Pararoseomonas sp. SCSIO 73927: one gene and its partners. The protein of the gene in region 2 interacts with the protein of the main gene of each other region in a pairwise test. Links are inferred from orthologs where the notes say so. Each region holds a gene or a part of one and is shown on either strand. Other genes may lie near its edges.

Region 1 (9,010 bases), 110 kb from region 2 along the record:
CGATGGACCGCGTCTACGGCCTGCACAATTGGCCGAGCCTGCCGGCCGGCGAGTTCTACTGGCGGGTCGGCCCTGTCATGGCGGCAGTGGCCGACATCCGCATCACGATCACCGGCCGCGGCACGCACGGCGCCATGCCGCACACGGGCAACGACCCCGTCGTGATCGCGGCCCAGATCGTCACCGCCTTCCAGTCCATCGTCGCCCGCAACGTGGAGCCGGTGGAGGGCGCGGTGGTGACGATAGGCGAGATCAAGGGCGGCAACGCCTTCAACGTGATCCCGGAGACGGTGACGCTGCGCGGCACGGCCCGTTGGTTCCAGCCGGAGGTGGGGGACATCCTCGAAGCCAAGGTGAAGGCCCTCGCCTCCGGCATCGCCGCCGCCTTCGGCGCGACCGCCGAGGTGATCTTCGAGCGGATGTACCCCGCCACGATCAACGAGCGGGAGAGCACGGGCCTGGCGGCCAACGCCGCGAAGGCCGTCTCTGGCGAGGCGCGGGTGAAGGAGCTGCCGAAGCCCACCATGGGCGGCGAGGACTTCGCGTTCATGCTGAACGCGAAGGACGGCGCCTACCTCATGCTCGGCGGGGGGCGGTCGGGCGCCGACCCGCAGGTCCACCACCCGCGCTACGACTTCAACGACGAGGTGCTGCCCGTCGGCGCCTCCTGGTGGGCGACGCTGGTGGAGCAGCAGCTCCCCCGGAGGGGCTGAGGCGCGGGGCGTGAACTAAGCGGCCGGGTCGCCGGCCTCTTCCCGCAGCCAGGCGCGGAGGGCGAAGAGGGCCGCATCCCCTTCCCTCTCCGCGTCGTGCAGCAGGGTGAAGCGCCGCGTCGTCGGGCGGATCAGGGGGTGCGGCACGGCCACCCGCCCGGCGGCGAGGTCCGGCCCCACCAGGGCGCGGATCGCCAGCGCGATGCCCAGCCCCTCCGCCGCCGCGTCCAGCGCCAGGGCGATGCTCTCGAAGCGCGGCCCCCGCGCGGCGTCCACCCCTTCGATCCCGGCCGCCGCGAGCCAGCGCGGCCAGTCATCCGGGCGCTGGCGGGAATGCAGCAGCGTCGCGCGCGCCCACTCGAAACCCGGCAGCAGGGCCGGGGCGCAGACCGGCATCATCTCGATCGGCACCAGCGGCAGGGCGGTCAGGCCGGGGCGCGGACGGGCATCGGCCACCGCAATCACCGCGTCGAAGGCGCCGGGGACGAGTTCCAGCGGGTCGGCGCTGGTCTCCAGCTCGATGTCCAGTTCCGGATGCCGTTCCCGCAGCCGGTTCCAGCGGGGGATGAGCCAGCGGCTGGCGAAGAGCGTGTAGGCGCCGATCCGCAGCCGCCGGCGCGGCCCGGCCTGCCGCATGGCGGCGAGCCCGGCCGCGATGCGGTCCAGCCCCTCCCGCGCCGCGGCGAAGAGGGCCTCCCCGGCCGGGGTCAGGGCAAGGCCGGTGCTGCTCCGCGCGAAGAGGGAGGTCGCAAGCTCCTCCTCCAGCGCGCGCACGCCGCGGCTCACTGCGCCGGGCGTCACCGAGAGTTCCCCGGCCGCGCGGGTCACGCTGCGGTGGCGCGCCGCGGCCTCGAAGCTGCGAAGGGCGACGAGGGAGGGCAGGCGCCGGTAGGTCATCGGGCGTTGAGCCTAGCTCAATAGCGGCGGCGAAGAAATCGATTGGCGGCGCGCAACGGCAGGATCAGCTTCCCGGCAAACAGAGAGGGAAGCGCCATGCACATCCGCCCCCCCGGCCCGGACCATGCCCCCCTGGCCGGCGCCGCCGCGATCCCGGACAGCCACGGGCTGAACCTGTTCCGCGCCGATCCGGTGCTGGCGCGGATGGCCGCGCTCTACCTGCCGGAGGAGCTGGCCGCGCACCTCTCGCCGCACCTGGACCGGTTGGGCGCCCTGGCGGGCGGCACGCTGGACGCGCTGGCCGCGGCGGCGGACCGCAACCCGCCCGTGCTGCACCAGCGGAACCGCCGGGGAGAGGACGCGCAGAGCGTCGAGTACCACCCGGCCTATCGCGAGATGGAGCGGCTGGCCTTCGGGGAATTCGGCCTCGCCGCCCTTTCCCACCGCGCCGGGGTGCTGGGCTGGGACGCGCCGATGCCGCCCGCCGCGAAGTACCTGCTGACTTACCTTTTCGTGCAGGCAGAGTTCGGCCTGTGCTGCCCCGTCTCCATGACGGACAGCCTGACGCGCACGCTCCGGAAGTTCGGCTCGCCCGAACTCGTCGCGCGCTACCTGCCCGCGCTGACGAGCCAGGACCTGGACGCGCTGAACCAGGGCGCGATGTTCATGACGGAGCAGGGCGCGGGCAGCGACATCGCCGCCACGGTCGTCCGCGCCTCGCCCCGGGATGACGGCACCTGGGCGCTGACGGGCGACAAGTGGTTCTGCTCCAACCCCGACGCGGAGCTGGCCATGGTGCTGGCCCGGCGGGAGGATGCGCCGGGGCTGCGCGGCGTCTCCCTGTTCCTCCTGCCGCGCACGCTGCCGGACGGCACGCCGAACCACCACCGCATCGTGCGCCTGAAGCCGAAGCTCGGCACGCGCTCCATGGCCTCGGGCGAGGTGACGATGAACGGCGCCGTCGCCTGGATGGTGGGGGAGCCGGAGGCCGGGTTCCGGCAGATGGCGGACATGGTGAACAACTCCCGCCTCTCCAACGGCGTGCGCGCGGCGGGGATGATGCGGCGCGCGGTGACGGAGGCGCTGTTCATCGCCCATCGTCGCGTGGCCTTCGGCAGGCGCCTGGTGGAGATGCCGCTGATGCGCCGGCAGCTCCTCAAGATGACGCTCCCGATGGAGCAGGCGCGCACGATAGTGTTCCAGACCGCCGAGGCGCTGCGCCGCGCCGATGCCGGGGAGGAGGGCGCCTACCCGCTGCTGCGGATCCTGACCCCGCTGCTGAAGTTCCGCGCCTGCCGAGACGCCCGCAAGGTGACGGGCGACGCGATGGAGGTGCGCGGCGGCTGCGGCTACATCGAGGAGTGGTCCGACGCCCGGCTGCTGCGGGACTCCCACCTCGGCAGCATCTGGGAGGGCACGAGCAACATCGTGGCCCTGGACGTGCTGCGCGCCGCGACGCGGGAGGGATCCCTGCCCGTGCTGCGCGGCCATGTGCTGGGCCTGCTGGGAAATGCCGGTGCGCTGCCTGAGGCCGCGCCGGCGCTGGACCGGGCCATCGCCCTGGCGGAAGCGGCGCAGGCCGATCCCGCGCTCGCGCGCCAGGCGGCCTCGGCGCTGTACCACGTGACCTCGGCCGCCGCGATGGCCTGGGAGGCCGGGCGGCTGGGCATGCCGGAGCGCCTCTCGCTCGCGCGCATGGTGCTGCGCCACCGCGTGCTGCCGCGCGATCCGCTGGCGACGGACGGGGACGAGGACGACGCACGGGACCTGCTGAACGATCCCGGCGCGCAGAAGGAGGAGAACGCCTGATGGACCGCCGCACGCTCCTGGCCGCCGCCGCGCTCGGCGCGCTGGCCCGCCCCGCCCTGGTTCGCCCTGCCCTGGCCCAGCCCGGCGCGAGGCCTGTGACACTGGTGGTGCCCTTCTCGCCCGGCGGGCCGACCGACCTGATCGCGCGACGCCTGGCCGTGAGCCTCGGCGAGGGGCTCGGCCAGACCGTGGTCGTGGAGAACCGCGCCGGCGCGGGCGGCAACATCGGCGCGGAGTTCGTCGCGCGCTCCGCGCCCGACGGCCACACCATCCTCTTCGGCACCTCCGGCCCACTGGCCATCAACAAGATGCTTTACCCCGGCCAGCCTTACGACCCCGTGAAGGACTTCACCCCCGTCGCGCCGCTGGGGCGCATCCCGAACGTGCTGGCGGTGAACGCGGGCGTGCCGGCGGGGAACGTGCAGGAGCTGATCGCGCTCGCGAAGCGGCAGCGGCTCTCCTTCGGCTCCTCCGGCAATGGCGCCTCCTCCCACCTCGCGGGCGCGCTGTTCAACACCATGGCCGGGACGAACATCGAGCACATCCCCTATCGCGGCACGGGGCCGGCGCTGAACGACCTCGTGGCCGGGCACGTCGCCATGGTCTTCACGGATGTCCTGACCGCCCTGCCCCATTTGCAGGGCGGGCGCGTGCGGGCGCTCGGCATCACCACCGCGGAGCGCTCCGCCGTGCTGCCGGACCTGCCGACCGTCGCGGAGCAGGGGCTGCCGGGCTACGACGCCTCCGTCTTCTTCGGCCTGGTCCTGGCCGCCAACACGCCCGACGCGGCGCGGGAGCGGCTGCGCGCCACCTTCGCCGCGGTGATCGGGCAGGCGGAGATGCGGAAATTCCTGGAAAGCCAGGGGATGCAGGTCGCGCCGGAGCTGACGCCCGCCGCCCTCACCGCGCTGATGGCGACCGAAACGGACCGCTGGGCCCGCGTGATCCGGGAGGCGGCGGTGCGGGCGGACTGAGCCCTGGCTCCCCACCCCAGCCTGGAGGCCAGCCCGACCCGCTCCGGCCCGACACCGGCCGGGGCGAGGGCGGCGGCGACGTTCACCTTCGCCGGGAAGCCCGGCACGACCGCCTGCCCGATGGCGGCCGTCCCTCCCGAGGCCGCCCGTCACACCACCGGCGAGAGCCCGCCATCCACGTTGATGGCGGTGCCCGTGACGTAGTCGCCCGGCGCGGTGACGAGCGCCAGCGCCATCGCCGCGAATTCCTCCGCCCTGCCCATCCTGCCCATGGGGATCGGCTTGCCGGCCTCCTCCATCCACTCCTCGTAGCTCTGCCCCCCGGGATTGGCGGCGTGGCGGCGCACCCACTGGTCGCTGTCGATCTTGCCGACGAGAAGCGCGTTGACGTTGATGCCCAGCGGTGCCCCCTCCCCCGCCAGGACCTTCGTCAGCGACATCCCGGCGGCGCGGGAGACGGCGGTGGGCGCGCCCGTGGGCAGGGGCGCCTTCGCCCCGACGTTCAGCACGTTGACGATCCGGCCCCAGCGCCGCTCCGCCATGCCCGTCCAGACAAGACGCGTGAGGCGGACCGCGGCGAAGAGCTTCAGGTCCAGGTCGGCCTGCCACTCCGCGTCCGTCACCTCCATGAAGGGCCCGCGCTTGGAAGTGCCGGCGTTGTTCACGAGCACGTCGATGCCGCCCAGCGCCGCCTCGGCCTCCGCATGGGCCCGCGCGCAGCCCTCCGCGGTCGCGATGTCGGCCGCCACGGGCACGGCACCGGGGAGCGACGCGGCCGCCTCCTCCAGCGCGCGGGGATCGCGAGCGACGAGCGCGACGCGGGCGCCCGCCCCGGTGAAGGCGCGGGCCATGGCCAGCCCGAGCCCGCGCGAGCCGCCGGTGATCAGGGCGCGGCGGCCCTCGAGCGTGAGTTGCAAGACAGGTCTCCGCTTCCTTCTCGCCCGGCAGTTCGCGGGCCGCGGCCCGCCCTGTCAACCGCGCGGCGGATCGCCGGCGGGGGTGCTGATCCCGACCCATTCGTGGATTGGCCCCTCGCGCCCGCCCGGCCCCGGGGCGCCGCGCACGGGGTAGGAACAGACCTGGTAACGGCACCAGGCCCCGTCCCCCGCCCGCCGGATGCGCAGCACGACATCGAGCAGCCCGTGCTCCTGCGCCTCCTCCCAGGCCCGCATGGCGACGCCCCGGTCCTCCGGATGGACCGCCGAGAGCCAGCCATGGCCGTGGCTCTGCGCCTGGTGCTGCCCGGTAAAGTCGAGCCACTGCGGCGAGGCCCAGGTCCAGAGACCCCGGCTGCAGGACAGCCAGACAAGCTGCGGGATAGCCTCCGCCAGCGTGCGGAACCGCGCGCGGAGCAGGTGGGGATCGGGATCGCTCTCCCCGGACACGGCGGGCGGCGCTTGGCCGGGGCTCCCAAACCGGGAGGAGAGGTCTTCGGCGCGATCCATCATGGCGCCGTAACGCCGCCCGGGCGCGATCGTCCGGCCCGCCCCGGCAGCCCGCAACGATCGCCTCTCAGCCCGGTTCCGGCACCCCGAGCGTGCGCCGCGCCCAGGCCCGGACGGGGGAGTGCAGATCCCCGGGCGCGAACTTGGCGCAAAAGATCTCCGGCCCTTCCCGCTCCAGCAGCGGGATGTGCTCGGCCCGCAGCATCGCCCGGTCCGCCAACTCGTAGCGGCGTGAGGAGGAGGCGGTCATCACCGCGTGGCGGACGCGCCGGATGCTGCGTTTCCCGACCACGGCCTCCACCACCGTCGGCAGGGCGAACTCCTCGTACGGGTAGTCGCCGCGCCAGTGGTTCTCGTCGAAGGGCCAGACCGCCATCATCTGGAAGAAGATCTCGGTCATCAGCGCGCGGGTGGCGAACATCCCCTCGTAGCGGGAGGTGAGGATGCGGCCGTCCCCGATCCGCTCGACGAAGGCACGGAGCCGCAAGTCGTTCGCCACCGGCTCCGCCCAGGCGCTCGTGCTCTTCGCCAGCTTCGCCACCCGCGGCTCGGCCAGGCCCAGATCGTGGGCGCGGATGTGCTCGCCCAGCCCGGGGCGGTAGGGGATATCGGATTCCGTGTGGAGGTAGACATGGGTGTACCCCAACCCCTCCCGCATCGCGTGCAGAAGGTTCAGCACGTGGCAGCCCAGGAAAGTCGGGCGGTGGGTCTCGAGGTGGACCGGGTTCACCGTGGCGTTCGGCGGCAGGACGAGCCCGTCCAGGATCCCGTGGCGCACGGATTCGCGGTTCAGGTGGATGATGTGGTGGCAGGCGGCCTCGCCGCCCATCGCCGCGTTGTAGAGCAGCAACTGGTCCCGGATCAGCTCCGGCTTCCGGTGGAAGATGCTGCTGACGAGGATCACGGGAGGCCACCGGCGCGGGGGAAGAATGGGCGACCTACGGGATTCGAACCCGTGACATCCACGACCACAACGTGGCGCTCTACCGACTGAGCTAAGGCCGCCATAGAAGCCCCGGAAGGCGGGCGGGATTTAGGGCGACGGGCGCCCGGCGTCAACCGCCGATCCCCTCACCCGGCCTCGCGCACGCCCTCCACCCGGGCGGCCTTCCAGGCGGCCAGCCGGGCCAGCGCCTCGTCCAGCACCGCATCCGCCTTGCAGAAGGCGAAGCGGGCGTAGTGGTTCGGGGCGTCCGGGCCAGCGTAGAAGGCGGAAACGGGGATGGCGGTGACCTTTGCCGTCTCCGTGATGTGCCGGCAGAAGGCTACGTCGTCCCCGGCGAAGCCCAGCGGGCGGAAGTCGGCGGTTACGAAGTAGCTGCCCCGCGCCTCCAGAACCCCGAAGCCGAGCGCCGTGAGCCCGGCCGCCAGCCGGTCCCGCTTCGCCTGCAAGGTGGCCGAAATGCCGGTGAAGTAGGAATCCTCCATTCCCAGCCCCACGGCGACGCCGCGCTGCAGGTTGGGCGGGGTGGTGAAGGTGAGGAGCTGGTGCGCCTTGGCGATGCTGGGCGCGAGCGACCGGTCGGCGGTGATGTAGCCCACCTTCCACCCCGTGAGACTGAAGGTCTTGCCTGCGCTGCCGATCCGCATGCACCGCTCCCGCATGCCCGGCAGGGTCATCAGGGGGATGTGCGACCAGCCGTCGAAGGTCAGGTGCTCGTACACCTCGTCGCAGATGGCGTAGGCGCCGTGGCGCGCCACCAGCTCGGCCACGAAGGCCAGCTCGGCGGCGGTGAACACCTTCCCGGCGGGGTTCATGGGGGAGTTGAGGAGGATGGCCTTGGTCTTCGGCCCGAAGGCGGCCGCCAGCTCCGCGCGCGGCAGCTCCCACTTCGGCGGGGTCAGGCGCACCAGCTTCGGCACGGCGCCGAGCATCCGCACCACCGGCAGGTAGGTGTCATAGAGGGGCTCGATCAGCACGCACTCATCGCCCGGGTCCAGCACGGCCATGAGGCAGGCCGTGATGGCCTCCGTCGCGCCGGAGGTGACGACCACCTCCGACAACGGGTCGATCTCCAGCCCGTAGAAGCGCCGATTGGCCGCGGCCACGGCCTCCCGCAGCTCCGGCACGCCGGTCAGCGGCGGGTACTGGTTGCGGCCGTCGAACAGGGCATCCGCCGCGGTGCGGACCACCGCCTCCGGCCCCTCGTAGTCCGGGAAGCCCTGGCCGAGGTTGATCGCCCCGTGCTGCACCGCCAGCGCCGACATCACCGTGAACACCGTGGTCCCGGTGGAGGAGAGAAGGGCGTTCTGGGGCTTGAGCGGGGCGTTCATGGGCATCGGCGCTTCCGGAAAGGCGAACATCGGCCCGCCCGGGGTGACGGGCGCGCCGGGGCAGGCACCATGATGGGGTCGCACCGGCCGCGGCGCAATCTCGCGGATCCGAAATGCCTGCGCTTTAGGCAGAATGCTTCAAGCCGGGGCGGGAGAGCCGCCGGGCGGCGAAAAATGGGATGCCGCCAAGCTTGCCCCTGCGGCACGGGCCGTGCAACGTCCGCCCGCCAGCGGCCCGCCACTCCGGGCCGTGGCCAAGACGCGGGAGGAGCGGGGGCGCCCCGCGCCCCCGGGACACGGAGCCGATGAAGAAGATCGAAGCGATTATCAAGCCCTTCAAGCTGGACGAGGTGAAGGACGCGCTGCACGAGATCGGGCTTCAGGGCCTGACCGTGGTCGAGGCGAAGGGCTTCGGGCGCCAGAAGGGCCATACCGAGCTGTACCGCGGCGCCGAGTACGTGGTGGACTTCCTGCCGAAGGTGAAGATCGAGGTGATCTGCTCGGACGACCTGGCCGAGCGCGCCGTGGAGGCGATCACCGCCGCCGCGCGCACCGGCCGGATCGGCGACGGCAAGATCTTCATCACCGACGTGCAGGACGTGGTGCGGATCCGCACCGGCGAGCGCGGCGAGGACGCCGTCTAGCGGTTTCCCGCGGCCGGCCCCTGCCCCGAGGCGAGACCCGGAGCGGGGCCGGTAGCGGGCCAGGGCGGGGCAGGCTATGCCCCCCGACTATCAGCGCATCTCAAGGGGAACAGGACCCGGCAATGGCGAACGACAAGGACAGCGTCTCCAAGGTGATGGAGATGATCAAGGAGAACAGCGTCGAGTACGTGGACTTCCGGTTCACGGACCCGAAGGGCAAGTGGCAGCACACCGCCCAGCACGTCTCCACCATC
Region 2 (9,974 bases):
GGCATCTCGGCGTCTACTCCCAGACGAACGAGGGGTTGCGCGACTTCGACGACATTGCCGTCCGCGTGCGGGGTCTGCCGGGCATCGTCTCCGCCACGCCGATCGTGGAGGGGCAGGTGCTCTTCACCAGCGAGGGCGGCGGCGCCACCGGCGGCCTCGCGCGCGGCATCCGTCCGGAGGACCTGCGCGCCCGGCCGCTGATCGCGGACAACATCCGCGCCGGCAGCCTGCAGCGCTTCGGGGAGCAGGACACGATCGTGGTCGGCAACCGCCTCGCGCGACGCCTGGGGCTGCGGATCGGGGACCGGATCACCCTCGTCTCGCCCCAGGGCCGCGCCACCGTCGTCGGCACCGTACCGCGTCTCAAGGCCTATGAAGTGGTGGCGATGTTCGAGGCGGGCATGCAGGAGTACGATTCCAGCTACGTCTTCCTGCCGCTGGACGCCGCCCAGGTCTACTTCCAGCACCGCGACACGGCGACGCAGGTCGAAGTGTTCGTCCAGAACCCGGACCGGGTGGGCGACGCGACGCGGGCCATCTACGCGGCGCTCTCCGGGCGCCCCGTGCGCGTGCTGGATTGGCAGGCCAGCAACTCCTCCTTCTTCGCGGCGGTGCAGGTGGAGCGGAACGTGATGTTCCTCATCCTCACCCTGATTATCATCGTGGCCGCTTTCAACATCATCTCGTCCCTCATCATGCTGGTGAAGGACAAAGGGCGGGACATCGCGGTGTTGCGCACGGTGGGCGCCACCAGCGGCGCCATCCTGCGCATCTTCCTTCTCGCTGGCGCCTCCATCGGCGTGGCGGGCACGCTGATCGGCTTCGCCATCGGCCTCACCTTCTGCCTGAACATCGAGAGCATCCGGCAGGTACTTCAGTCGCTCACCGGCACGGAGCTGTTCAACGCGGAGGTCTACTTCCTCACCCGGCTGCCCGCGGTGGTGGAGCCGATGGAGGTGGCCCAGGTGGTCGGGATGGGCCTCGGTCTCTCGCTGCTCGCCACGATCTACCCGGCCTGGCGCGCGGCGCGGCTGGACCCGGTGGAGGGCCTGCGCAATGGCTAACTCCCTGCTCTCCTCTCCCGTGCTGGCCCTTCAGGGCGTGGAGCGCCGCTACCGCACGGAGGCCGGGGAGCTGCCCGTGCTGCGCGGCGCGGCGCTGGAGCTGCGCGCGGGCGAGATCGTCGCCCTCGTCGCCCCGTCCGGCACCGGCAAGTCCACGTTGCTACACGTCGCCGGACTGTTGGAGAAGCCGGATGCCGGCGCCGTGCTGGTCGAGGGGCGGGACTCCGGCGGCCTCGGCGACGACGCCCGCACCGCCCTGCGGCGGGAGACGATCGGCTTCGTCTACCAGTTCCACCACCTCCTGCCGGAGTTCACGGCCGAGGAGAATGTGGTGCTGCCCCAGCTCGCGGCCGGGAAGCCTCGGCGCGAGGCGGAGGCGCGGGCGCGGGAGCTGCTCGGCTCCTTCGGCCTGGAAGATCGGCGGGACCACCGCCCCAGCCGCCTCTCCGGCGGGGAGCAGCAGCGGGTAGCCATCGCGCGGGCCCTCGCCAATGCGCCGAAGGTCCTGTTGGCCGATGAGCCCACGGGCAACCTGGATGCCGGCACGGCGGACCGCGTCTTCGCGGAGCTGCTGGCGGCGGCGCGGGGCAGGGGGCTCGCCGCCCTCATCGCCACCCACAACCCGGATCTGGCGGCGCGGATGGACCGCACCGTGACGCTGCGGGAGGGGATGGTGGTCCCGGGCTAGTTCTCCGGCTCGGTCGTGAAGCGCAGCGGGTAGCCCTCCCGCCCGGCCATGTCGGTGGCGCGGGCGGCCTTCTCCTCCGCGATCTCCCGCGTGAAGACGGCCACCACGCAGGACCCCCTCTGGTGGGCCGTCAGCATCACCCGCGACGCCCCGCCCTCATCCATGCGGAACTCCGCTTTCAGCACGCGCACCACGAAGTTGCGGGGCGTGTAGTCGTCGTTCAGCAGAATCACCTTGTGCAGGGGCGGCCGCGCGGGCTTCACCACCTCCTCCACGCGCGGGGGGCTCACGGTTTCCGGCATGTCCGCAACCTCCTTCGCGGTCCCGGAATCTGCTGCGGCGGGGCGGGAGAGCGCCTATATCTCCCCCATGTCCGGCAGCTTCGTCCATCTCCACGTCCACTCCGCCTACTCCCTGGCGGAGGGCGCCATCAAGGCCGACAAATTGCCTGGCCTGGCGAGGAAGGCGGGGATGCCCGCCCTGGCGCTGACGGACACGGCCGTGATGTTCGGCGCCCTGGAGTTCAGCCAGTACGCCGTGAAGGAGGGGGTGCAGCCCATCGTCGGCTGCCAGCTCTGGCTGGCCCGGCAGAAGGAGCCGGAGCGGCCGGAGGCCGCGCGCCTGCCGCCCGACCCGGTGGTGGCGCTGGCGATGGACAGGCCGGGGCTGGAGAACCTTCAGCGCCTCTCCTCCCTCGGCTGGCTGGGGGAGGACCCCTCGGGCAAGCCCGCCATCTCCCTGGACCAGTTGCAGGCCAACGCGTCCGGCATCTTCCTGCTGACGGGCGGCACTCTGGGCCCGCTCGGCCGGCTCCTGGCCGAGGGCCGCCGCGCCCAGGCCGAAGCGCTGCTGGCGGCGCTGCGCGAGGCCTATGGCGACAACCTGGCGGTCGAGCTGACCCGCCACGGCACTGAGCGGGACCGGGCGGTGGAGCCGGGGCTGCTGGCCATCGCCGATGCCGCCGCCCTGCCGATCGTCGCGGCCAATGACGTGTACTTTAAGGACGCCGCCGGGCACGAGGCGCACGACGCCCTGCTCTGCATCGCCGAGAGCCGCACGCTGGCCGAGCCGGATCGCCGCCGCCTGACGCCCGAGCACTGGTTCAAGCCGCCCGCCGCCATGCGGGAACTGTTCAAGGACCTGCCGGAGGCCTGCGACAACACCCTGGCCATCGCCCGCAAATGCGCCGTGATGGCGGAGACGAAGAAGCCGGAGCTCCCCATCAGCCGCAAGGTGCAGGAAGGGCTGACCGAGGCCGACATCGTGCAGGACATGGCCCGCAAGGGGCTGGACAAGCGCCTGGACGCCCAGGGGACGCCCGAGGAGGCCCGGCCCGCCTACCGCGAGCGGCTGGATTTCGAGCTCGGCATCATCGAGAGGATGGGCTTCTCCGGCTACTTCCTGATCGTGGCGGACTTCATCCAGTGGGCGAAGGCGCACGACATCCCCGTGGGCCCCGGCCGCGGATCGGGCGCCGGGTCGGTGGCCGCCTGGGCGCTGACCATCACCGACCTCGACCCCATGCGCTTCGGCCTGCTGTTCGAGCGCTTCCTGAACCCCGAGCGCGTCTCGATGCCGGATTTCGACATCGACTTCTGCCAGGACCGGCGCGAGGAGGTGATCGAGTACGTCCGGCAGGAGTACGGGCCGGAGCAGGTGGGCCAGATCATCACCTTCGGCCGCCTGCAGGCGAAGGCGGTGGTGCGCGACGTCGGCCGCGTGATGGGCATGCCCTTCGGCCAGGTGAACAAGATCGCGGAGCTCATCCCCTTCAACGCCGCCAAGCCGCCCACCCTGCAGGAGGCGCTGGACGGCGAGCCGCGTCTGCGGGAGATGCGCGAGACGGACGAGAACGTGGACCGCCTGATGGAGACGGCGCTGCAGCTGGAAGGGCTGTACCGCAACGCCTCCACCCACGCCGCCGGCGTGGTGATCGGGCGCAGGCCGCTGATCGAGATCGTGCCGCTCTACCGCGACCCGCGCTCCGAGATGCTGGTGACCCAGTACTCCATGAAGTACGTGGAGAGCGCGTCGCTGGTGAAGTTCGACTTCCTCGGCCTCAAGACCCTTACGGTGATCCAGCGCGCGCTGGACATTCTGAAGGGGCAGGGGGTGGAGATCGACATCACCACCATCCCGCTGGACGACGCCCGATCCTACGAGATGCTCGCGAAGGGCGACGCGGCCGGCGTGTTCCAGTTCGAGAGCCAGGGCATGCGGGACGTCCTCCGCATGATGCGGCCGGACCGGTTCGAGGACCTGATCGCGGCGGTGTCGCTGTATCGCCCGGGCCCGATGGCGAACATCCCCGCCTACTGCGCCCGCAAGCACGGCCAGGCCTGGGAGCCGGTGCACCCGGCCATGCGGAGCCTGGTGGAGGAGACCTACGGCATCCTGGTCTACCAGGAGCAGGTGATGCAGATCAGCCAGGAGCTGGCGGGCTACTCGCTCGGCGGCGCCGACCTGCTGCGCCGTGCCATGGGCAAGAAGATCCGCTCCGAGATGGAGGCGCAGCGCAAGATCTTCACCGAGGGCGCCGTGAAGAACGGCATTCCCCAGGACAAGGCGGGCGAGATCTTCGACCTGATGGAGCGCTTCGCGGAGTACGGCTTCAACAAGTCGCACGCCGCCGCCTACGCGCTGGTGTCCTACCAGACCGCCTGGCTGAAGGCGAACCACCCGACCGAGTTCCTGGCCGCCATCATGTCGCTCGACATGACGAACACGGACAAGCTTGCCTCCCACCTGCAGGAGGCCTCGCGCCTCGCCATCAAGGTGCTGCCGCCGGACGTGAACCGCAGTGATGCCGAGTTCGCGGTGGAGGTGCAGGAGGACGGCAAGAAGTCCATCCGCTTCGCCCTCGCTGCCGTGAAGCGCGTCGGGCAGGGCGCCATGCAGGACCTCGTGCGCGCGCGGAAGGAGGGCGGGCCGTTCAAGTCCCTCACGGACTTCGCGGATCGCGTGGACCCGAAGCTGCTGAACAAGATGCAGGTGGAGAACCTGGCCCGCGCCGGCGCCTTCGAATGCCTGGACCCGAACCGGGCGAAGGTGACGGAGGGGGCGGAAGCCATCATCCGCCGGGCCCAGGCCGCGGCCGAGGACCGGTCCAGCGCCCAGATCGGCCTCTTCGGCGCGCCCGGCGCCTCCGCCGACATGCCGCCGCTGCGCCTGCGCGACATGCCGGACTGGCCGCAGCTGGAACGGCTGGAGCGCGAGGCGGAGGCGATCGGTTTCCACCTCTCCGGCCACCCGCTGGACGCCTACAAGGACGCCCTGGCGAAGCTGAAGGTCTGCCCCATCGCCCGCATGACGGAGCGCGCCCAGGCCGGCGCCGCGCGGCTGAAGCTCGCCGGCACGGTGATCGGCACGAAGGAGCGCACGACGAAGACCGGCAGCCGCATGGCCTGGATCCGGATCTCCGACTTCTCCGGCAGCACGGAGGTGACCTGCTTCTCCGAGGTTCTCGGCAAGTGCCGGGACATGCTGACAGAGGGCAACGCCGTGCTCTTCAGCGCCGAGGTGAAGGTGGACGGGGAGGCGGTTCGGCTCACGGCGATGGACTGCGAGCCGCTGGAGGCGGCCGCGCAGTCCATCCCCGCCTCCCTCCGGATCGAGTTCGCCTCGATGGAGGTGCTGGACACCCTGCACGGCATCCTGGAGCGGGAAGGGCGGGGCAGGGGGGAGGTGGTGCTCATCCCCCGCACCGGTCCGGGGCAGGAAGTGGAGCTGGCCCTCCCCGGGCGCTGGAACGTCTCCCCCCGGCTCGCCCAGGCGCTGAAGGTGCTGCCCGGCATCGAGGCGGTGGAGATCGCGGCCTGAGGAGGGCTACTTAAGCGGAAAGCCCATCGCCCGCAGCGTCTCCGCCATGGTGTGGCGGCCGCTGAGGGACTCCGGGCCGGCCACGCGCTTCAGCATCCGCCCCGTCCAGTCTGCCCGGCCCATGCCGTTCGCCTCGGAGAACCCGGCCAGCACCCGGTCGTAGGCCGCCACGGCCGCCTCCTCGCCCGCGGTGCCGTAGGTCTCGCGGTGCAGGACCAGGGATTGCGGCAGGCGGGGCTTCACTTCCGCCCGCGCCTCCGTGTCGGGCCAACCGACCGCCAGGCCGAAGGCGGCGAAGGCCCTGGGCGGCAGGGCCAGCTCCGCCGCCACCTCCGGCGGCCGGTTCCGCAGCGCCCCGACATAGACCCCGCCGAGCCCGATCGACTGCGCCGCGAGCAGCGCGTTCTGGGAGGCGAGCGCGGCGTCCACCAGCGCGACCATGAAGCTCTCCAGGTAGTCCAGCCCGGCCAGCTGTTGCTGGTGCGCCTGCCCCATCCGGTCCAGCCGCGAGAGATCGGCGATCCAGCACAGGAAGAGCGGCGCCTGCCGGATGAAGCCCTGGTTCCCCGCCAGCGTTGCCAGCCGGTCCTTCCAGGCGGGATCCTCCACCGCCACCACGCTCCAAGTCTGCATGTTGGAGGAGGAGGGGGCGGAGGAGGCGGCGGCCACGATCGTCTCCAGCGCCCCCGGCTCCAACGGCCGGTCGAGGAAGTTCCGGTAGGAGCGGTGGGCAAGCATCGCCTCGATCATCGGGCTGCTCGGCCCCGGCGGCAGGCCGGGGATGCCGTAACGGAGATCCGGGGCGGAGAGAGGGGCCTCGGCGGAGTCGGTCATGGGGGCTTGGTCCTGTCGGCGCGTGTCGCGGCGCAGACTGCCACCGGCCCCCCTTGCGGCCCACCCATTGGAACCGGCCCCGCCCGCGCCCAACCTCTCCTTTGTTCTGGGTGCCCCGGAGGGGTGCCCGCCACGAGGAGGATCGCATGAGCAGGGACTTCCTGGACGACCGTCGCCGCGCGCTGGAGGAGGCGTTCTTCGCCCAGCAGAGCGACGAGCTGATCCGCCGCCTCCGCGCGGCCGATCCCGGGAGGCCGGAGCGCGACCAGCTGGCCGAGGTCTCCGGCCTGCGGGACCCGGCGCTGCTGGACCGGCTCGTCTCGCTCGGCATCGGCAGCGGCACCGTCGCGGCCCTGTCCATCGTGCCGCTGGTGGTCGTCGCCTGGGCGGACGGGATGATGGGGGACCGGGAGCGCCGGGCGGTCCTGGACGCCGCCCATGCCGTGGGGCTGGATGCCGGCAGCGACGGGCAGGCCCTTCTCTCCCGCTGGCTCTCGTCGCCGCCTCCCGCGGAACTGGTTTCTGCCTGGACCGACACCGTCCACGCCCTGGGCACGGAGGCGCGGGGCGCGCTGCGGCACCGCGTGATGGAGCGCGCGGTGCAACTCGCCGAGGCCAAGGGCGGCCTGCTCGGCCTGCTGGGCGGGATTTCCGCGCCCGAGAAGGCCGCGCTGGCCCGGCTGGAGGCCGCCCTGGCCTCCTGAACCACTTGCCCGGCCGCGCGCCGCGTGCGATATGCGGCCCCGCCGGGCGAGGGACCTCCCACGCCCGGCAAATCCGCACGCGGCGCGCCCTTCCGAGATAAGCGGCAGGGTCCGGTCCCCCGGGTTTTCCGAAGGAAAATCCCGAGGGCACAGCACCGCGGAGGCCCAACCGGATCATATCGGAAGGAAGGACACGCCCGATGGCGATGCCTGAGGTTACCCTGCGCGGCCTGCTCGAGGCCGGCGTCCACTTCGGCCACCACACCCGCCGGTGGAACCCGAAGATGGCCCCCTACATCTTCGGCGTGCGCAACCAGGTGCACATCCTGGACCTGCAGCAGACCGTGCCGCTGATGGACCGCGCGCTCCGCACCGTGCGCGACGTGGTGGCCGGCGGCGGCCGCGTGCTCTTCGTCGGCACGAAGAAGGCGGCGGCGGACTACGTGGCCGAGGCGGCGACCCGCTGCGGCCAGTACTACGTGAACCACCGCTGGCTGGGCGGCATGCTCACCAACTGGAAGACCATCACCGGCTCCATCAAGCGCCTGAAGCAGATGGACGAGCAGCTGGCCGGCAACACCACGGGTCTCACCAAGAAGGAGATCCTGATGCTGACCCGCGAGCGCGAGAAGCTGGACCGGGCGCTGGGCGGCATCCGCGAGATGGGCGGCCTGCCGGACGTGATCTTCGTGATCGACACGATTAAGGAGAAGCTGGCGATCGAGGAGGCCAACAAGCTCGGCATCCCCGTCATTGCCGTCTGCGACTCCAACGCGGATCCCTCCGGCGTGGCCTTCCCGATCCCGGGCAATGACGACGCCATCCGCGCCATCAACCTGTACTGCGACATGATGGCCGCGGCCGTGTTCGACGGCATCTCCGCCGAGCTCTCCGCCTCCGGCATGGATGTCGGCGCCCAGGCCGACCTCCCCTCCGAGGTGCTTCCGGACGAGGACGGCCTGCCGGGCGCCGGCGCCATCCCCGAGGCCCTCGGCGGTGCCGAGCTGGCCGATGCCCCGGCTCTCGAGGGCGCCGTGCAGTCCAGCCCCACCTCGGGCATGGGCGCGGGCGAGATGGAGACGATGGTCCAGGCCAACCGCGACGACGGCAACAACGCCGGCTGATCGCCCGCGGGCCGGGGCGGGGCTTCCCGCCCGGGCTCGCAATGACATGAACGCGCCGGGGTGGCCTTGCTGCCCCGGCGTGTCGCATACAGCGGCGGCACGAATCGCCCGGGGCCAGCCCTGGGTCACGCCGCCCCAAGGACGGGAAGACGAGAGATGGCCGAGATCACGGCAGCCATGGTCCGCGACCTGCGCGAGAAGACCGGCGCGGGCATGATGGATGTCAAGAAGGCCCTGGTGGAGAGCAACGGCGACGCGGAGGCCGCGATCGACTGGCTGCGCAAGAAGGGCCTGTCCGCCGCCGCCAAGAAGTCCGGCCGCGTGGCCGCCGAGGGGCTGATCGGCGTCGTCGCCGCCGGCACGAAGGCCGCCATGGTCGAGGTGAACGCCGAGACCGACTTCGTGGCCCGCAACGAGCAGTTCCAGGGCCTGGTCGAGACGGTGGCCAAGGTCGCCCTCGAGGTCGGCGAGGACGTGGAGGCCATCAAGGCCGCCCCGTACCCCGGCGCCGGCCACACGGTGGCCGACGAGGTCACCCGCCTGATCGCGACCATCGGCGAGAACATGTCGATCCGGCGCGCCAAGGTGCTGTCGGTCTCCTCCGGCGCCGTCGCCACCTATGTCCACTCCGCCGTGAAGCCGGGCCTGGGCAAGATCGGCGTGCTCGCCGCCCTCGAGGCCCCGGACGGCGGCGATGCGGTGCTGATGCTCGGCCGCCAGATCGGCATGCACGTCGCCGCCGCCCGTCCGGAGGCACTCGACATCTCCGTGGTGGACAGCTCCGCCCTGGACCGCGAGCGCGCGGTGCTGACCGAGCAGGCCCAGGCCTCCGGCAAGCCCCCCGCGGTCATCGAGAAGATGGTCGAGGGCCGGATCCGCAAGTACTACGAGGAGGTGGTGCTGCTGGAGCAGGTCTGGGTGCATGACGGCGAGAGCCGCGTGAAGGCCGTGGTCCAGAAGGCCGGCGCGGAGCTGAAGGGCTTCGCGCGCTTCCAGCTCGGCGAGGGTATCGAGAAGGAGGCCTCGGACTTCGCCGCCGAGGTGGCCGCCGCCGCGGGCACGGCGGGCTGACCGGCCGGCCGGGCCCCGTGCCCGGCCGGTTGCCCCGGCCCGCCGGGGCTTCCTTCGCCGGGCGCTCTCTCGCCCGGCGATCGCCTGCCGGTCCGGTGCTTGCCGCGGCCGGCGGCGCCTTCTAATTTCGCCAGCCGCCCGGGACCGCAGAGAAGAATGACCTCCCCTCGCTATAAGCGCGTCCTGCTGAAGGTTTCCGGGGAGGCCCTGATGGGCTCCGGCCAGTACGGGCTGGACAGCACGACCGTGAACGCGATCGCCGAGGACATCGCGGCCGTCACCCGGCTGGGGATCGAGGTCGGGCTCGTGATCGGCGGGGGCAACATCTTCCGCGGCGTCTCGGGCGCCGCTGCCGGGATGGATCGCGCCCAGGCCGACGGCATGGGCATGCTCGCCACCGTCATCAACGCCCTGGCGATGCAGAACGCGCTGGAGAAGGCGGGCGTGCCGACCCGCGTGCAGTCCGCCATTCCCATGGCCAGCCTCTGCGAGCCCTTCATCCGTCGTCGCGCCGTGCGGCACATGGAGAAGGGGCGGGCGGTGATCTTCGCCGCCGGCACGGGCAACCCCTTCTTCACCACCGACACCGCGGCGGCCCTGCGGGCCGCCGAGATGGGCTGCGACGCCCTGCTGAAGGGCACGCAGGTGGACGGCGTCTACACCGCCGACC
Region 3 (8,825 bases), 1.8 Mb from region 2 along the record:
GAACCGGCGGCCCCCTTCAGCCGCCCCAAGGGGCGAAGCGGCGGCTCAGTTCTGCTGGCCGGCGCCGCCCGTCGCGCCGGTGCGCTCCAGGAAGCTCTGCCCGGCGCCGGCGAGCGGGGTGCGGCTGTTGGGCGCCGAGACCCAGGCGCCGGAGGCGGTGGCGCCCTCGGGCACGCGGTCCTGGTCGGCGAAGGCGGGGGCGGAGGCCAGCGCGCCGCCGATCAGGGCGGCGGCGAGGGCGAGGTTGCGAAGGTTGAACATGAAATCATGCCTTGAGTGTTAGGCGGCGGCACTATGTCGTCGTCTGTTGCGAGCGATATGCGCTCGCCCCCCGTCGCCTTCCACTCGAGCGAGCGGATACCAGCCATCCACCCAGCGGATGGATCCTCACGCTTCCTTGTAGCGGTACCCGATTCCGTAGAGCGTCTCGATCTGCCCGAAGCTGTCGTCCACGGCCCGGAACTTCTTGCGCACGCGCTTCACGTGGCTGTCGATGGTGCGGTCATCCACGTAGATGTTCTCGCCATAGGCGGCGTCGATGAGCTGGTCGCGGTTCTTCACCATGCCCGGGCGCACGGCCAGCGCCTTCACGAGCAGGAACTCCGTCACTGTCAGCTGCACCGGCTTCGCCTTCCAGGTGCAGGTGTGCTTCGTCTCATCGAGCACGAGGTCGCCGCGGGCGATCACGCCGCCCTGGGGGGTGCCGCTGCCCTCCGCCCGGCTCGCCTCGTTCCGGCGCAGCAGGGTGCGGATGCGCTCCAGCAGCAGGCGCTGGGAAAAGGGCTTGGTGATGTAGTCGTCCGCCCCCAGCCTCAGGCCCATCAGCTCGTCCAGCTCGTCGTCTTTGCTGGTGAGGAAGATCACGGGCATCCCGCTGCGCTGGCGCAGGCGCTGCAGAAGCTCCATCCCGTCCATGCGGGGCATCTTGATGTCCAGCACCGCGAGGTCCACGGGGCGGGCCATCAGCCCCTGCAGCGCGCTCTCGCCATCCGTGTAGGTGCGGACGGTGAAGCCCTCCTGCTCCAGCGTCATGGAGACGGAGGTGAGGATGTTGCGGTCGTCATCGACGAGGGCGATGGTATGGGGCATCGGGCGTCCCTGAAGGCCTGGTCGCGGCGGCGCGACAGGATGGCGGCCAAATATGGCGGCCAGATGGAGCGGAGGATGCCATGGCAGAGGACAAACCGGGAGAGGCAGGCGGCCCCGCCGTTAATCGGGAGGCCGATCCGGCCCCCGACTTGGCCCCCGACTTGGCCTCCGACCCGGCTCTCCAGGCCCGCCGCCTGATGCGCGGCGCCGCCTCCGCCACCCTCGCCACGGTGGGGGAGGGCGGGCAGCCCTTCGCCTCCCTCGTCACCCCCGCCGTCGCGCCGGACGGGGCGGTGCTGCTCTTCCTCTCCGCCCTCTCGGAGCACACGCGCCAGCTCCGCCGCGACGGCCGCTGCGCGGTTCTCTTCCAGGGCGCGGCGGATGGCCCCAACCCCCAGACCACCCCGCGGGTGAGCGTGACGGGGGTGGCCGAGCCCGTGGACGACCCGGAGCTGAAGGCGGTCTGGCTGGCCCGCCACCCCTATGCCGAGCCCTACGCCGATTTCGCGGATTTCTCCCTCTGGCGGGTCGAGTCGGGTGGCGCGCTGCTGGTGCTCGGCTTCGGCCGGGCGCACCGGCTGCGCGCCGCGGCCCTGCGGCCTGAGGCGGGGGAGGCGTAACGACACGAATCCGGTGCCATGCTGCACTTGCTAAGTAACCGGACGGTTATTTTGCCGGGCCCCTATCATCCAGCCTTAATTTTGACCCCCTGTCGAGGCTACAATCCTCTGAGGGACGCGGATCAGCCCCTCCCCGGTCCGGTCCATCAGAGGCAAAGCGCTTAGCATGAACGAGATTTCCCACGCCCGGGCGCTCTCCGGCACCGGCGTCCAGTCGGGTTTCGAGATCCACGCCAACCTGACCGCCCCCGGCCTCGTGCAGCACGCCATGCGCCGGGGCGAGGGCCGCCTCTCCGCCGATGGCGCCTTCATGGGCGTTACGGGCGTGCACACCGGCCGCTCCGTCGCCGACAAGTTCGTGGCCGACGATCCGGAGGTCACGAAGGAGATCTGGTGGGGCAAGGTCAACCAGAAGCTCGACCCCGCGAAGTTCGAGGCCTTCACCGCCGACGTCCGCGCCTATCTCGGCAAGCAGCCCGAGCTCTTCACCGAGGACCTCTACGCCGGCGCCGACCCCGCCTACCGCATCAAGGTGCGGCTGGTGACGACGAACGCCTGGCACGCCCTCTTCGCCCGCAACATGTTCATCCGCCCCCCGGCGGAGGACCTGGCCGGCTTCGAGCCGGACTACGTGATCCTGCACGCCCCGGAGATGGAGGCGAAGCCCGAGCACGGCGGCCGCCCGAACTCCACCACGCTGATCGCCCTCTCCTTCGCGAAGAAGATCATCGCGATCGCCGGCACCTCCTACGCCGGCGAGATCAAGAAGAGCATCTTCACCGTGATGAACTGGCTGCTGCCCGCGCAGGGCGTGCTGCCGATGCACTGCTCCGCCAACGTGGGCAAGGGCGGCGACACGGCCCTCTTCTTCGGCCTCTCCGGCACCGGCAAGACCACCCTGTCTTCCGACCCCGAGCGCGCGCTGATCGGCGATGACGAGCACGGCTGGACGAAGACGGGCGTCTTCAACTTCGAGGGCGGCTGCTACGCCAAGGTCATCAAGCTCTCCCGCGAGGCCGAGCCGCAGATCTGGGACGCCTCCCACCGCTTCGGTGCCGTGCTGGAGAACGTGATCGGCGACGAGCGCGGGAACCTCGACCTCGAGAACGGCTCGCTGACCGAGAACACCCGCTCCTGCTACCCGATCGAGTTCATCCCGAACACGGTCCCGGGCGGGCAGGCCGGCCTGCCGAAGAACGTGGTGATGCTGACGGCCGACGCCTTCGGCGTGCTGCCGCCGATTGCGAAGCTGACCCCGGCGCAGGCCATGTACCACTTCATGTCCGGCTACACCGCGAAGGTGGCGGGCACGGAGAAGGGCCTGGGCAAGGAGCCGCAGGCCACCTTCTCCACCTGTTTCGGCGCCCCCTTCCTGCCGCGCCACCCCGAGACCTACGGCAAGATGCTGGCGGAGCTGATCGAGCGCGACGGCGCCCAGGTGTGGCTGGTGAACACCGGCTGGACCGGCGGCAGCTACGGCACCGGCCACCGCATGTCGATCAAGCACACCCGCGCCCTGCTGCGCGCCGCGCTGGACGGCAGCCTGGCGAAGGTGGAGTTCGAGACGGAGCCCTTCTTCGGCCTCTCGATCCCGAAGGCGCTGGAGGGCGTGCCCGCCGAGGTGCTGAACCCCCGCGGCAGCTGGGCCGACAAGGCCGGCTACGACGCCACGGCGAAGAAGCTGCAGGGCCTGTTCGAGGGCAACTTCGAGACCTTCGCCGGCACCGTCAGCGAGGACGTGAAGAAGGCCGCCATCAAGGCCGCGGCCTGACGCGAATGGGGGAGGGCTTCTCGGCCCTCCCCCATCTCTTTCCCTGGGTTGCGCGGCCCGGCGGGTCTATATTCCCGGCATGTCCCGCGCCCTCATCCTCGACACCGAGACCACCGGCCTAGACCCCGCCACCGGCGACCGCGTGCTGGAAGTGGCGGCCATCGAGGTGGTCAACCTCATGCCGACGGGCAGGCACTTCCACAAGCTGATCAACCCCGAGCGCGACGTGCCCCCCGAGGCCACGAAGGTGCACGGCTTCACCGCCTCCATGCTGGCGGACAAGCCCCTTTTTGCCGCGATCCTGCCGGAGCTGCTGGAGTTCCTGGGGGACGATCCCGTGATCGCCCACAATGCCCCCTTCGACTTCAAGTTCCTGGACTACGAGTTCGACCGCTGCGAGACGCCGCGCATCCCCCGCAGCCGCATGGTGGACACGCTGGAGATGGCGAAGAAGCGCTTCCCCGGCCTGCCCAACAGCCTCGACGCCCTCTGCCGCCGCTTTGGCATCGACCTCTCGGCCCGCACCACCCACAACGCGCTGCTGGACGTGCAGCTCCTCGGCCAGGTCTATCTGGAGCTGATGGGCGGCAAGCAGCCCGGCCTGGCGCTGGCCACCGCCCTCGGCGGCAACCGCAGCGGCCTCGCGACCACGGCCGGCCCCATCGCCCGCACGCCGCGCCCCATCGCCAACACGCCGGAGGAGATGGAGCGCCACGCGGCCTTCACCAGCAAGCTGAAGGATCCGGTCTGGGCCGGCCTGGACGCGGCGTCCTAGCACCCGTCCCCGCACTGGACATCCCCGCCCGCCCGTCGCATGGCATCCGCTCCGCGAGGGGATACGGCAGATGGTCGAGAGCGTGATGAAGAGCCCCGTCTATCAGGAGGCGCTGCGCCACCTGGCGGCGAACCACGAGCGCTTCGTCGAGGAGACCATCCGGCTCACGGAGATCCCTGCCCCCTTCTTCGGCGAAGCCGAGCGCGGTGCCGCCTACCTGGAGATGCTGCGGGAGGCCGGGCTGGAGGAGTGCGAGACCGACGAGGAGGGCAACGTGATGGGCCTTCGCCGCGGGCTCGGCAACGGTCAACTCATCGTCGTCGCCGCTCACCTCGACACGGTCTTCCCCCCTGGCACCGACCTGAAGGTGCGGCGCGAGGGCACGCGCCTCTACGCCCCCGGCATCGGCGACGACACGCGCAGCCTCGCGATGAACCTTGCCTTCCTCCGCGCCATGGACGCCGCCAGCATCCAGACGCGCCACGACATCCTCTTCGTCGGCAATGTGGGCGAGGAAGGGCTGGGGGACCTGCGCGGCATCCGCCACCTCTTCCAGAAAGGGCGCTACGCCGGCCGCATCGCCGCCTTCATCTCGGTGGAAGGCCCGATGGGCATGGGAACCATCGTCTCCGGCGCCACCGGCTCGCTCCGCTACCGCGTCACCTTCCGCGGGCCGGGCGGGCACAGCTTCATGGATTTCGGCCTCGTCAGCCCCTCCTTCGCGCTCGCCGAGGCGATGGCCGGCCTCTCCCGCATGCCGGTCCCGGCCTCGCCCCGCACCACCTTCAGCGCCAGCGTCCTCGGCGGCGGCACCTCTGTGAACTCCATCCCGAACGAGGTGTGGCTGGAGGTGGACCTGCGCTCGGACTCCGCGCAGGAGCTCGCCCGCATCGACGCCGCTTTCAAGGCGATCGTGGGGAAGGCCGTGGACGCGGAGAACGCCGCCCGCAGCACCGCCAAGGGCGCCATCACCGCCGAGTGGAAGAAGATCGGCGACCGCCCCGCCGGCGCCATCGACCGCGACAGCGCCCTGGTGGCCAACGCCACCGCCGCCGCGAAGGCGCTGGGCTTCACGCCCAAGGCCGTCGCCAGCTCCACCGATGCCAGCATCCCCATCTCCATGGGCGTTCCCGGGATCGCCCTCAGCGCCGGTGCCGGCGCCGGTGCGCACTCGCTCGACGAGTGGGTGGACGTGGAGCCGGGGCAGACCCTGCACGACATGCAGCTCGCCTTCGCCACCCTGCTGAAGACGGCCGACATGGAGGCCTAGGGCCCGGGCCTCCTCGATGCCGGGGAGGGCGGTGCTGGCGGGGAGGAGGACGCGGGCGCATCGGTCGCGGCGCATCGCCGTGCGCGGCCTGTCCTCGGCCTGGGCAGGTCAGCCATCCCCGCACCTCCGGCCGCCCTGCCATCGGCCGATCACATCGGGCGCTGCCCTGGACTCAGCGGGCCTGGGCCTGGTGGCCGCACGCGGCGGGCGGCGACGAGGTCCAGGAACGCCCTCATCGCGGCGCTGGGGTGCCGCCGGCTCGGGTAGTAGAGGAACCACCCCGGCAGGTCCTGGCTCCAGTCCCGGAGGATTTCGACGAGCGAGCCCTCCGCGAGGGAGGGCCGCACGTAGTCCTCCAGCAGGTGGGCAATTCCCTGTCCCGCGAGGGCGGCGCCCAGTTCCTGGTGCGCGGAGCTCAGCGTCAGGCGGCCGCTGGGGACGATCTCCACCGCCTCCCCGCCCCTCTCGAACTTCCAGCGGGCCAGCGTGCCGCCCGGGAAGCGCCGGCGGATGCACGCGTGCCCGACCAGGTCCTGCGGGCTGCCCGGCTCGCCGTTCCGCCGCAGGTAGGACGGCGCCGCGACGATCGCGTAGCGCAGCGGCGGCCCCAGCGGGACGGCCACCATGTCCTGGTCCAGCTGCTGCCCGAAGCGCACCCCGGCGTCGAAGCCCTGGGCCACGATGTCCACGATGGCCGCGTCGCTCATGATCTCGACCCGGACTTCCGGGTGGATCTCCATGAACTCGAAGGCCAGCGGGCACAGCACGTGATCCACGGCCGGGCCGGGCGCGTTGATCCGCAGCGTGCCCGATGGCCTCTCCCGCAGCCCGTCGAGCTCGTCGATCGCCGTCCTGATCTCCTGCAGCGCCGGCACGAGGCGCTCGAGCAGCCGCGCGCCCGCCTCCGTGGGCGCGACGCTCCGCGTCGTCCGGTTCAGCAGGCGGATTCCCAGCCCGTCCTCCAGGGCGCGGATCGTCTGGCTCAGCGCGGTGGAGGAGACGCCCCGCTCCGCCGCGGCGGCGCGGAAGCCGCCGTGCCGGATGATGGCCGCGAGGACGTCCAGGCTGTCGAGGCGGAGCGGCTTCATTGGGAAGCCAGGGTTATCAGGCCTGGCATCCATTGCCAGCTTATTCGGGCGCCGGTGGGGTGTCATTTCCGGGGGCAGGCGCCGCACGCCGCGGCCGCCGGGATCGAGGACGGCAACCCCGTGACACGCCTGACCATCAACCGTCGCACCATCATGCTGACGGCGGCCGCCGCCTCGGGAGCGGCGCTGACCGGCAGACCCGGCCGGCCCGCCCTGGCGCAGGGCGCCGTGGCCCCGATCGGCAACGCCGCGCACTACCGCTTCCGGGTGGGGGAGGTCGCCGCGACGGTGCTGAGCGACGGCGTGATCGGCGGGCCGCCCCGGGTCTACGCCAGCGACGCGCCGGAGGCCGAGCTGGGTGCGGTGCTGCGGAACGCCTTTCTCCCCGCCGACCACATGACGCTGAACCTCAACACGCTGCTGATCGAGACGGGCGGGCGCCGCATCCTGCTCGAGGCGGGGGCCGGGCAGAGCATGGGGCCGAATGGCGGGCGCCTTTTCGCCAACCTCGCCGCGGTCGGGCTGACGCCGGGCGACATCGACGCCGTCGTCGTCTCCCACGCCCATCCCGACCATGTCGGCAACCTGCGCGCGCCGGATGGCGGCCGCGCCTTCCCGCGGGCCGCGGTCTTCGTGCCCCGCGCAGACTGGGACTTCTTCGTCCGCGGCGAGCCCGACCTGTCCTACATGCCCGTGCCGGCGGAGTTCCGGCGCAACTTCGCCGCCGCCATCAAGCGCGGCCTGGAGCCCGTCTCGCGCGACGTGCGGCTCTACGAGGCCGGGCAGGAGATCGTGCCGGGCCTCACCACCATCGCCGCCTCCGGCCACACGCCGGGCATGGCCGCCCTCCTGGTCCATTCCGGGCGCGACCAGCTGCTGCTGACGGCGGACCTCGCCTACCTCCCCGTCATCAACATCGACCGCAACTGGCGGCCGGGGCCGGACCGCGACAAGGACGCCGCGCTGGAGGCGCGCCGCCGGATCTTCGACCGGGCGGCGGCCGACCGGCTCCTCGTCCTCGGCTTCCACTACCCCTTTCCCGGCCTGGGGCGGATGCTGAGGACGGACACGGGCTACGCCTGGGTCCCCGCCCCCTGGCAGTTCTGACCGCCCGCCGGCTGCCGTGAGGCCCCGGACCTCGCCCGGTCCGGTGGGGCGGGACACGGGCCGGCCGCGCCATCGGGCAGGGATGGGACGGAGGCGTCCGGGAGCGGCGCCGGGGTCACCGGGGTGCCTCCCGGCGCAGCTGCTGCTCGCGCAGGAAGATGAAGAGCCCGGCGCCGATGATGATGGCGGCCCCGGCCAGGGTCAGCGGCCCGATCACCTCGCCGAAGAAGAGGTAGCCGAAGAGCATGCCCCAGAGGATCAGCGTGTACTGGTAGGGCACCACCACGGAGGCCGGCGCGATCCGCAGCGCCTGGTTCACGCAGAGATTGCCGCCCAGCGAGCCGATGCCGAGGAACAGCATGAGCACGAAGTCCGTGATCCCGGGCGGCGTCCAGCCCTGCGTCAGGACGAGCACGGCGCCGAAGAGGAGCGCGGCCAGGAGCTGTGCCGTCATCAGCACCGTCCCCGGCACGCCCGCCAGCTGGCGGGTGGTGATGAGGAAGAGGGCGTAGCTGAAGCTGCCCGCCAGGGCGCAGACCGCGCCGAAGGAGAGGGAGGAGGGCGAGGGGTGCAGCGCGAGCACGACGCCGCCGAACCCCACCGCCACGGCCGTCCAGCGGCGCCAGCCGACCCGCTCCCCCAGCAGGAAGGGAGAGAGGGCGGTCACGTAGATCGGGCCGGCCATGTAGTAGGTCATGACCTCCGCCAGGGGCAGCTCCGTGAGCGCCCAGAAGAAGAGCGAGGATTCCAGGGTGGAGAAGGCCACGCGCAAGAGTTGCAGCCCCGGGCGCGGCGCCCGGAGGAAGGCGGGGGAACCGGCCGCCCGGATCGAGGGCGCCATGGCGCAGAGCCCGGCGACGCTGCGCACCAGCAGCAGCTGCCCCACCGTGTAGGAGCCGACCAGCCATTTGCCGAGCGTGTCGTTGACGGCGAAGAGGAGCACGCCGAGCAGCATCATGACGACGCCGCCGGTGGCGCCCGCGGGCAGGCTGCCCGGGCGCGGAGATGAGAGCACGGCCGTTTTCCACCCCTTGCGGCCCTTTCCGCCCGCGACGGGGGCCGGGCCGCAGCACTAGCGACGCGGGGTGATCCTGAAAAGCCCGGG

Evidence for each region.
Region 1: the proteins of dnaE (region 2) and VQH23_RS18295 interact in binary tests that used the Escherichia coli proteins (3 or more experiments, as listed by UniProt). The link is inferred for Pararoseomonas sp. SCSIO 73927 from one-to-one orthologs.
Region 3: the proteins of dnaE (region 2) and dnaQ interact in binary tests that used the Escherichia coli proteins (3 or more experiments, as listed by UniProt). The link is inferred for Pararoseomonas sp. SCSIO 73927 from one-to-one orthologs.

The regions. Positions count from the first base shown.
Region 1 is NZ_CP146232.1:3,884,163-3,893,172, reverse strand. The notes cover bases 6,015-9,010. They hold VQH23_RS18295 (aminotransferase), read right to left. Parts: upstream 8,119-9,010; coding sequence 6,910-8,118; downstream 6,015-6,909. Other genes in these bases: glnA (type I glutamate--ammonia ligase), read left to right, coding at 8,879-9,010; VQH23_RS18290 (P-II family nitrogen regulator), read left to right, coding at 8,418-8,756; VQH23_RS18305 (hypothetical protein), read right to left, coding at 6,015-6,742. Also shown: VQH23_RS18335 (M20 aminoacylase family protein), read left to right, coding at 1-713; VQH23_RS18330 (LysR substrate-binding domain-containing protein), read right to left, coding at 729-1,610; VQH23_RS18325 (acyl-CoA dehydrogenase family protein), read left to right, coding at 1,707-3,419; VQH23_RS18320 (tripartite tricarboxylate transporter substrate binding protein), read left to right, coding at 3,419-4,393; VQH23_RS18315 (SDR family oxidoreductase), read right to left, coding at 4,543-5,310; VQH23_RS18310 (PAS domain-containing protein), read right to left, coding at 5,365-5,838; more of VQH23_RS18305, read right to left, coding at 5,906-6,014. UniProt on the Escherichia coli protein: Shows aminotransferase activity with methionine and histidine as substrates, and to a lesser extent also with phenylalanine.
Region 2 is NZ_CP146232.1:3,990,836-4,000,809, forward strand. Bases 1,812-5,771 are described here. They hold dnaE (DNA polymerase III subunit alpha), read left to right. Parts: upstream 1,812-2,121; coding sequence 2,122-5,571; downstream 5,572-5,771. Other genes in these bases: clpS (ATP-dependent Clp protease adapter ClpS), read right to left, coding at 1,812-2,054; VQH23_RS18850 (NADPH-dependent oxidoreductase), read right to left, coding at 5,578-5,771. In the rest of the region: VQH23_RS18830 (lipoprotein-releasing ABC transporter permease subunit), read left to right, coding at 1-1,064; VQH23_RS18835 (ABC transporter ATP-binding protein), read left to right, coding at 1,057-1,752; more of clpS, read right to left, coding at 1,749-1,811; more of VQH23_RS18850, read right to left, coding at 5,772-6,405; VQH23_RS18855 (hypothetical protein), read left to right, coding at 6,552-7,109; rpsB (30S ribosomal protein S2), read left to right, coding at 7,310-8,233; tsf (translation elongation factor Ts), read left to right, coding at 8,390-9,304; pyrH (UMP kinase), read left to right, coding at 9,461-9,974. UniProt on the Escherichia coli protein: DNA polymerase III is a complex, multichain enzyme responsible for most of the replicative synthesis in bacteria. This DNA polymerase also exhibits 3' to 5' exonuclease activity. The alpha chain is the DNA polymerase catalytic subunit.
Region 3 is NZ_CP146232.1:2,188,990-2,197,814, forward strand. The notes cover bases 2,597-5,407. They hold dnaQ (DNA polymerase III subunit epsilon), read left to right. Parts: upstream 2,597-3,559; coding sequence 3,560-4,255; downstream 4,256-5,407. Other genes in these bases: pckA (phosphoenolpyruvate carboxykinase (ATP)), read left to right, coding at 2,597-3,480; VQH23_RS10370 (M20/M25/M40 family metallo-hydrolase), read left to right, coding at 4,326-5,407. Also shown: VQH23_RS10345 (hypothetical protein), read right to left, coding at 46-261; VQH23_RS10350 (response regulator transcription factor), read right to left, coding at 388-1,089; VQH23_RS10355 (pyridoxamine 5'-phosphate oxidase family protein), read left to right, coding at 1,170-1,709; more of pckA, read left to right, coding at 1,876-2,596; more of VQH23_RS10370, read left to right, coding at 5,408-5,525; VQH23_RS10375 (LysR family transcriptional regulator), read right to left, coding at 5,675-6,613; VQH23_RS10380 (MBL fold metallo-hydrolase), read left to right, coding at 6,734-7,720; VQH23_RS10385 (DMT family transporter), read right to left, coding at 7,836-8,735. UniProt on the Escherichia coli protein: DNA polymerase III is a complex, multichain enzyme responsible for most of the replicative synthesis in bacteria. The epsilon subunit contain the editing function and is a proofreading 3'-5' exonuclease.